One region of the Pseudoalteromonas sp. PAST1 genome, then DNA from elsewhere that is predicted to be linked to it. Evidence: predicted binding sites of a transcription regulator. Region 1 holds the regulator's gene; the other holds the start of a gene.
The links. The regulator sigma-54, encoded in region 1, starts transcription at its own class of promoters, with help from an activator protein. The targets are predictions, from matches to a motif close to GTTGGCACGNNNNTNGNNT.

Region 1 (4,698 bases):
CTGCTCTTTCGGTAAGTTACGTACGTCGATACTGACGGCAATTTTGTCATAATTATCAGAAACACTTCGCACGAGCGAAGGCAGTAGGTTGACAGGAATATTATCAACACAGTAGTAGCCTAAGTCTTCAAGAACTCGTAAAGCGACCGATTTCCCCGAGCCTGAGCGACCGCTGATAATTATTAATTCCATTTATGCCTCTGATGCAATTACTTGAAATAGTTGCTGATCGCTTGTAGCACTTCGCAACTGTTTACAAAAATCTTTATCTTTAAGTCTATCAGCAATTGTTGACAAGGTCTTCAAGTGCAACTGGCAATCGCCCTCTGGTACGATGAGTGCCACAAAAATATCAACGGGACGATTGTCTATCGCATCAAAATTGATGGGAGATTCACTGACAATAATAAATGCATGAGGTTCATCAGCACCACTCATTCGACCGTGGGGAATAGCTATTCCTCGGCCGATACCTGTACTACCTAACTTTTCCCTGTTCAGAAAAGCATCTAGGATATCTTGTTGAGATAAATGAGGAAACTGCTGGTGAGCTAACTCGCTAATATACTCAAGAATTCTTTTTTTGCTATTAAAAAGGACCGCAGCTTTGCTGCAGTCCTGATTAGTAAGTGAACTAAGTTTCATAATTTAATGTCGAGCTAATTTCTCTTTATGCTTAATGACTTGGCGATCAAGTTTATCGATCAATGAGTCAATTGCTGCGTACATATCTTGATGTTCTGTAGAAGCGAACAACTCGCCTCCGTTTACATGTAAAGTTGCTTCTGCTTTTTGGCTTAATTTTTCTACATCTAAAATGACATGAACATTATTAATATGATCAAAATGCCTTTCTAGTTTTGCGAACTTAGTGTTTACATAGTCTCTTAATGAATCAGTGACTTCTACGTGACGACCAGTTAAATTTAGTTGCATAAGCATTTTCCTTCTATGTAAAACGTCTAAATCAGACTTTTACGCTGATTAGACGGAGGTATTGCTAGAGACTCACGATATTTTGCAATTGTACGTCTAGCTACTTTAATTCCTTGCTCAGCCAATATATCTGCAATTTTGCTATCACTCAATGGTTTAACCGAGTTTTCTGCAGCAACTAACTTCTTGATTAAAGCGCGAATTGCTGTAGAAGAACACTCACCACCATTTTCGGTGCTGACATGGCTTGAGAAGAAATATTTCAACTCAAAAATTCCCCTTGGGGTATGCATATATTTTTGTGTTGTAACCCGAGAAATCGTCGATTCATGCATTTCGACCATTTCAGCGACATCGTTTAGCACCATTGGCTTCATTGCTTCTGGGCCATGTTCAAAGAAAGCTTGCTGTTGTTGCACGATACAGTTGGTCACTTTTAGTAAAGTATCGTTACGGCTTTCTAAGCTCTTAATAAACCACTTTGCTTCTTGTAAGTGAGAACGAATAAATTGGCTGTCGCTACTTGATTTAACAGAGCGAGACATCGCTGCATATTGGCTATTCACTCTAATTTTTGGCATACAATCTGGGTTTAACTCGACTACCCAGCGGCCTTTCACTTTTTTCACTGATACATCGGGTATGACGTACTCAGATTCTTCGCGTACTATGCTATCCGCAGGCTTAGGATTTAAGCTGTGAATGAGCGTCATCACTTCTTTAAGCTCGTTTTCTTTAAGCTTAGTCTTTTTCATTAAAGTGCGATAGTCGCGACTTGCTAATAATTCGATATGCTCAGATAAAACCATTTTAGTTTCAGCTAAATATGGCGTATTGGCATCGAATTGACGAAGTTGTATACACAGGCACTCTTGTAAACTTCGGGCGCCGATACCAACTGGATCGAATAACTGTATTCTTTTTAAGACAGCTTCAACTTCATCGAGTTCGATTTCTTCTTCATCATTATTTTGATTAAAGCTTTCGACAATATCTTCGCAGCTAACCGTTAAAATACCTGAGTCATCGATAGCTTCAACGATGGCAACGGCAATCGCTTCATCGGTAGGACTAAATGGTGTGAGCTGTAGTTGCCACATTAAATATTCTTGCAGTGTTTCTGTTGAAGCACCTTGGTAAATAGACTCGTCTTCAGGCATTGGCCCAGACGATGTTGATGGGGCGGCACTCATGTACTCATCCCACGTAACATCCATAGCTAAGTCATCGCTAACCGTATCCTTACTCAGAGCATCACTGCTTTCTTGCTCGAATTCGCTAGGTGCTTCGTCGGCAGACGCGCTGACTTGTACATCGTCAGACTCCGCTTTTTGCTCATTCTTACCGATGCTTTCTTCGTTGTAATCCGCTTCTTCCACTTCAAGCAGAGGATTACTATCAAGCGCTTCTTGAATTTCTTGCTGGAGATCCAATGTACTGAGCTGCAACAAGCGAATGGCTTGTTGCAGTTGTGGAGTCATTGTAAGTTGCTGGCCCATGCGCAGCTGTAATGATTGCCTCATGTATCCCTAACAATCCTTTTTAAGTTATCGGTAACGGTGAGGACACTGTTATCGATTTATTGTCATTGTATAAGTCTAGCAGATGCTCTAGTCGGTGGCGTAATGGTTACAGCCTGAATTGCTCGCCTAGATAAACATCACGTACAGTTTGGTCAGCTAATACGTGCTCAGGTGTGCCTGATGCAATTAGCTCCCCATGAGAAACAATGTAGGCTTTTTCACAAACATCAAGGGTTTCTCGAACATTATGGTCAGTAATAAGTACACCAATACCACGATTTTTTAGGTGCTCAATAATTTTCTTTATATCTAACACTGAAATAGGATCAACACCAGCAAAAGGCTCATCTAAAAGGATAAATTTAGGATTAGCGGCTAATGCACGTGCAATTTCAACGCGGCGTCGTTCACCACCTGACAGTGCCATACCTTGGCTATCGCGAATATGTTGAATGCTAAATTCATCTAATAAGTTGTTAAGCGTCTCTTCGCGCGTTGTTTTGTTAAGATCTTTGCGGGTCTCTAATATGGCCATCAAGTTTTGGTAAACTGTTAATTTTCGAAAAATAGACGACTCTTGTGGTAGATAACCAATACCTAAGCGCGCACGGCTGTGCATTGGCAAAAGCGTGATATCGTTATCATCGATGCTTATTTTTCCTTTGTCGCTTGGTACGAGGCCTACAATCATATAGAAGGTCGTTGTTTTACCAGCACCATTTGGCCCTAACAAGCCAACAATACTGCCCGCTTCAACTTCAAGACCGACATTTTTAACCACTTGGCGGCCTTTGTAGCTTTTAGCTAAAAGCTCTGCTTTTAATGTGCTCATGGTTGGCCTTTATCGTCTTTTTTATTTTCTACAGGCACTAAAATAGTGTGTACACGATCTGTTGAGTTTTCGTCTTTTTCTGCGCTGATCAGCTGTTGAGCCATATCATAGGTAATGCTTTTTGCCGTTACTTTTTGACCCGCTTGAGTGACTTCAGCTTCGCCATTGAGTGTTAAGAAGCGTTTCGCAACATCATAACGAACTTCTTCGGCGCTGGCGCTCATCACGGTACCATCAGCTTGCTTTTCTTCGAAGTAAGCTGGTTTGCCTGTAGCGATAATTAATTCGACTGTACCTTCGGTGTCACCGCCATGTGCCTCAAGTCGCTCTGCTGTAATGCGACGATCACCATGCACGATCTCTACGTTACCTTCGAATATGCCAACGCCATCTTTTAGTTTACCGACTTGGCGATCTGAGCTAATGCTAATTTGAGCGCCTGTTTGCTCGGCAGCTGCGCCCGAAAAGGCAATCAATAAGCTTGGGATCAGGAGTAATTTCTTCAGTTTATTGGTCATAGTATATGGTTCGTGTATGGTTAGTTAACTCAACAATTTCGGCTTTTAAATCGGCTTTTAAGCCTTTACCGGTAATTTTTAAATTCGGTCCTGTTAGTGTTACAGGTTGCTTTGAAAACATCGTCATTTTATCAATGTCGACATTAATATTTTCTGCTTTTATATCTTCGATCATACCGTTATGGGTTAAGTTTTTAGCAACTACATCCCCTTCAAAAATCAGCTGATCATTTTCGTATAAAGTAGCTTCTTTGGCTCTTACTTGCCAAACTTGCTGATCGCTATAAATAGTAAAAATAGGTTGTTCAAAAAAGGTAAACCCTAATTGTTGATACAACTCCATTTTTGCAGCTGCCACTTTATGACTAATTTTACCTTGCTCGTCATAAGCTGTTTGCTTTAGAGCAACGGCAGTGTAATCAGGCGTTGCGATGATCTCGTCTTCACTAGTTATTGTATCAGTTGACTGGTTAAAGTACGGGTACCATAACCACACCATGCAACAGACAAAAACAATACTCAGTAAAATACGGGCTATATTCATGCGCTGGTTCCATCGCTAGTTAACGGCTTGCCGTTTTCTAACATCAGTAAATCAGTTAATTCACGCACGGCTCCAAAGCCACCCGGTAATAATGTGGTGTAATGAGCCAGCTTCTTGATAAGCGGGTGTGCATCGTTTACTGCGACAGCAAAGCCAACTTTTTCCATAACTGGTAAGTCTGGACCATCATCACCAATATAGGCAATCTGTTCATCTGTCAGCCCCAGTTTATCCTTTAACTCTTGATAAGCAATCAGCTTATCTTCTTGTCCCTGATAAATGTGCTGAACTGTTAGGCTAGTCATTCGCTGCTGAACTATTTGTGAATGGCGGCCAGTAATCACT
Region 2 (4,698 bases), on a different contig from region 1:
TCAATTACTGTTTCACAAGACGGTGAAGTATCAGTGCGTATTTCAGGTCAAGCAGAGAACGTGGTCATCGGTCAGCTCACCATTAGTGATTTTATTAATCCATCGGGTCTTGAGCCTATGGGGCAAAACTTATACACAGAAACCGCTGTGAGTGGCGCACCTGTGCAAGGTAATCCTGGTATCGATGGTTTAGGCACTGTGGTTCAAGGTTCCCTTGAAACCTCTAACGTGAATGTAACGGAAGAGCTTGTTAACTTGATTGAAACGCAACGAATTTATGAAATGAATTCAAAAGTGATTTCAGCGGTTGATGAAATGCTTAGTTACATCAATCAGCAACTTTAATGGGTAGGAGGCAGCATGCGTAATATTATCTTAGTCACATCAGCAGCATTGATGCTGGGTGGTTGTATGACAACGCAAAATCATCATGTGGTTCAGGATGACCCTTACTATGCGCCTATGTATCCGGAACCAAGTACTGAACAAGTGGTACCAACAGGTTCGTTGTTTGATAGTTATTCGGCAAATGACTTGTACTCAGATAAAAAGGCATTACGCGCCGGCGATATCATCACTGTTAAATTGCAAGAGTCTACCCAAGCCACTAAAGCGGCAAAAACTGAAACCGACAAAGAAACAGATGCTAGTTTAGACCCTGTTATTGGGCTTGGCGGAAACCCGGTTAACATTGGTGGCGACAGCATTCAGTTTGGTATTGGCTCAGGGGCATCGTTTAAAGGCGATTCAAAGTCTAACCAATCAAATAGCTTATTTGGTGATATTTCTGTCAATGTGATGCGTGTTTTACCGAATGGGAACTTGGTTATTCGTGGTGAAAAATGGCTCACTTTGAATACTGGTGAAGAATTTATTCGCCTAGAAGGTTTAGTTCGTCCTGAAGATGTGCAAGCAGATAACACAGTAACTTCCAATCGTATTGCTAATGCGCGAATTCAATACTCAGGTAAAGGGCAAATTCAAGAAACGCAAAGTGCAGGTTGGCTGTCTCGTTTCTTTAGTAGTTCGCTTTTCCCATTTTAGAGGAATAAAGTCATGAATGGGTTTAAATACATCATCGCTCTTTGCTTAATTAGCCTGCAGTTTTCTGCACAGGCTGAGCGAGTCAAAGATGTATCTATGGTTGAGGGCGTACGCTCTAACCAATTAGTGGGTTATGGATTGGTTGTTGGTTTGCCTGGCACAGGCGAACAAAGCCGATTTACTCAACAAAGCTTTAAAGCCATGTTAAATGGTTTTGGTATCACCTTACCAGATAGCTTAAAACCTAAGATTAAAAATGTTGCCGCTGTGGCTGTGCATGCAGAGTTACCGGCATTCAGAAAGCCTGGTCAAACCATTGATATTACGGTTTCGTCTATTGGTAGTGCGGGTAGTTTACGTGGTGGTACCTTATTACAAACCTTTTTAAAAGGGGTTGATGGCAATACCTATGCTATTGCACAAGGTAGCTTAGTTGTAGGTGGTTTAGGTGCGGAAGGGGCTGATGGTAGCCGTGTAATTATTAATACACCCACAGTGGGTCGTATTCCAAACGGTGCCATTGTAGAGCGTGCTATTAAGAGCCCGTTTATGCAAGGTGACTACATTACCTTTAATTTAAATCGCCCAGATTTCACAACAGCAAAGCGCCTAGAGCAAACGATTAATGATTTGGTGGGGCCTGACAGTGCTCAGGCAATTGATGCAGCGTCAGTGCGAGTGTTAGCACCGCGAGATGCATCTCAACGTGTTGCGTATTTATCTACCCTTGAAAACTTAGAGTTTAAGCCTGCAGACACAGCAGCAAAAATTATTGTTAACTCGCGCACAGGTACAATTGTGATTGGCAAAAATGTGAAGCTACAGCCTGCGGCAATAACTCATGGTGGTTTAACGGTTACGATTGCTGAGCAGCAAAATGTGTCACAGCCAAATGCTTTAAGTGATGGTGAAACTACCGTTACCAATCAAAGTATTATTGATGTGAACGAAGATGATTCACGTGCTTTTGTATTTAATCCAGGTGTTAATCTTGATGATCTCGTACGCGCAATCAATGAGGTCGGGGCCGCACCGGGTGATTTAATGGCAATCCTTGAAGCTTTAAAAGAAGCGGGGGCGATAAACGGGCAACTGGTTATCATTTAAATTAAAACGCGCTTTCGAGCGCGTTTTTTGTTTCTATAACCTTTAATCCTTCAGTGTATAAACATCAGCCAAAATCTTGGCCCTGAAGTTACTCCATTCCTGTATCAGTTATTAGCTACTCATTTATAAAGCTTTTTATTGGCGCAATTTTTGCATTTTAATTTTCATTATTAACTATTGTGTCAAAAAGCTGATGGATACTAATCATCTCGACAAGCAAAACTTTTTTGATTTAGGCAACTTAGACTCGTTACGTCAAAGTGCTCTAAAAAGTGATGCCTCTAGCGATGCGTCAAAAGAGGCGCTGAAAAAAGCGGCGGCACAATTTGAATCTATCTTCACTCAAATGCTGCTGAAAAGCATGCGTAAAGCAAATGAAGCGTTTGAAGATAAAGATAGCCCATTTAATTCAAGCGGCGTTAAGTTTTTTGAAGAGATGCATGACCAACAGTTATCGGTTGAGCTTTCATCAAACGGCTCGCTGGGTCTAGCTGACTTAATTGTTCAACAACTCTCGCCAGATGGTAAACAGTTTACTCCAGGTTCTGTGCTTAGAACGACGGCTGAGTTCGACAGTGATAAGCGCGCAACCGGTGCAACGAGCGACAGTCACAAGATTAAAGCTGAGCCAAAAGCTGTTGCAGATACAGCTGCGAACGAGCAAACAGAAAACCGCTTTGAAGATGCAGAGTCTTTCATTAGCTCTGTTTGGGAACATGCAAAAAATGCGGCTGAAAAAATTGGTTTAAACCCTGCTGTAATGGTTGCTCAAGCGGCGCTTGAGACTGGGTGGGGTAAACACATCATCAGTAAAGCTGATGGCACCAGTAGTAACAACTTATTCAACATTAAATCGGATAGGAGCTGGCAAGGCGATAAAGCAAGCAAAGTCACGCTTGAATTTGAACAAGGCGTGCCAGTTAAAAAGCAAGCAAGTTTTCGCTCTTATCAATCGATTAAAGACAGTGTTAATGATTTTGTGGATTTCTTAAATGAAAATCCACGTTATCAAGAAGCACTTAATAATACCGCAGAGCCTGCAGCCTTTTTAGATTCGTTACAAAAAGCAGGCTATGCAACTGATCCAAATTATGCCGATAAAATTAAGCAGGTATTGAAGCGCGTTGAGCTTCAAAGCGTCGCTGCTTCATTGGTACGTTAAGGAGTAGACCCTCATGTCATTTAGCTTATATGACATAGCAAATGCCGGTGTAAGAGCTAACTCTGAGCTTTTACAAACCACCAGTAAAAACATCGCCAACGTTAATACCGAGGGCTATGTGCGTGAGCGTACTGAGTTCACAACCATGATCGATAATCAAGTGGGTCGTGGTGAAACGTATCGCTTACTGAATGAATTTGCACAAAAGCAATTAAATAGAGATACCTCTAATAAGGCATTCTTTGATCAGTTTGTAACTGAAGCAAGCCGTGTCGATAGCTTGTTTTCTGAAGAGTCAAACAGCTTATCAACCAGTATCAACTCGTTTTTTAACAACGTACAAGAAAGCTTAAATCAACCGTCGTCAACAGTAGCTCGTTCACTGGTCATGACGGATGCACAAAACTTAATTGATCAAATGGACAGATTGTCGAGCATTGTGGTTGACCAAAAAGCCGTGGTAAATGAGCAGCTAGAAATCTTCTCTGATGAAGCAAATAACTTAATTCAAAGCATCAGCGAACTAAATACCAAGATTGCATCTGTTCATGGCACTGAACGTGAGTCATCGTCGAGTGGTATGTATAACGAACGTGATAAAGCAATTCGTGACTTATCTGAGCTGATTGATATTGAAACACTCGATGGCAACAACGGCGAAAAACAAGTTTATTTAGGCTCAGGTCAAGCACTTGTCATGCAAAGCGGCACATTTAACCTGTTTTCATTCAGTGGCGACCCTGATCCGAACTTTAAAGAATTAAAACTTGACGTAAACGGTGGCAAAGCCGTGCCGCTTGATGTTGATGTAAGTAAATTGAAAGGCAAAATTGGTGGCTTACTGGCGTTTCGTGACGATATTTTAGTGCCAGCGCAAAATCAACTTGGTCAAATGGGCTTAGCGTTAGCCGATGCCTTTAACCAACAAAATAGCTTAGGTATGGACGCCAATGGTGAAATTGGTGGTGATATCTTTGCTATTCCAACGGTAGATGCGTTTGGCTATCAAGCTAATACGGGCACATCAACGATGACGGCAACGGTTGAGCCGGGACTCGGCAGTGAATTGCCTGCTAGTGACTTTGTTGTAACTTATACGAGTGCTTCAACAGTTGAAATCCAGCCTATTGATAATAAAGGTGAGCCGCTAGGTAGTCCTGCTACAGCAAATATCGTGGGGGGGGTCATTGATTCTTCAACAATTACACCTGCAGGAAGTGACTCATTTGGTTTACAACTCAACGTATCGGGTGCTGCGAATACGGGTGACCAATTTATGGTGAAGCTAAATTCACAAGCTGCAACGACCCTCGAGCTTGCAACTGAACGCCCTGAAGATTTAGCGTTAGCATCACCTATTCGAACTGCTACTGATATTAATAACA

Region 2: a site for sigma-54 is predicted at 2,289-2,307, ahead of flgJ (flagellar assembly peptidoglycan hydrolase FlgJ). Genes of this name have one in related genera too.

The regions. Positions count from the first base shown of each region.
Region 1 covers NZ_JAKGBH010000022.1:12,969-17,666, reverse strand. Annotated here, with positions in the region: gene rapZ (RNase adapter RapZ) at 1-192, opposite strand, end outside; gene ptsN (PTS IIA-like nitrogen regulatory protein PtsN) at 193-645, opposite strand; gene hpf (ribosome hibernation promoting factor) at 649-936, opposite strand; gene L1272_RS12210 (RNA polymerase factor sigma-54) at 963-2,459, opposite strand; gene lptB (LPS export ABC transporter ATP-binding protein) at 2,566-3,291, opposite strand; gene lptA (lipopolysaccharide transport periplasmic protein LptA) at 3,288-3,809, opposite strand; gene lptC (LPS export ABC transporter periplasmic protein LptC) at 3,799-4,353, opposite strand; gene kdsC (3-deoxy-manno-octulosonate-8-phosphatase KdsC) at 4,350-4,698, opposite strand, start outside.
Region 2 covers NZ_JAKGBH010000010.1:106,916-111,613, reverse strand. Annotated here, with positions in the region: gene flgG (flagellar basal-body rod protein FlgG) at 1-345, shown strand, start outside; gene flgH (flagellar basal body L-ring protein FlgH) at 361-1,044, shown strand; gene L1272_RS07175 (flagellar basal body P-ring protein FlgI) at 1,057-2,151, shown strand; gene flgJ (flagellar assembly peptidoglycan hydrolase FlgJ) at 2,345-3,313, shown strand; gene flgK (flagellar hook-associated protein FlgK) at 3,327-4,698, shown strand, end outside.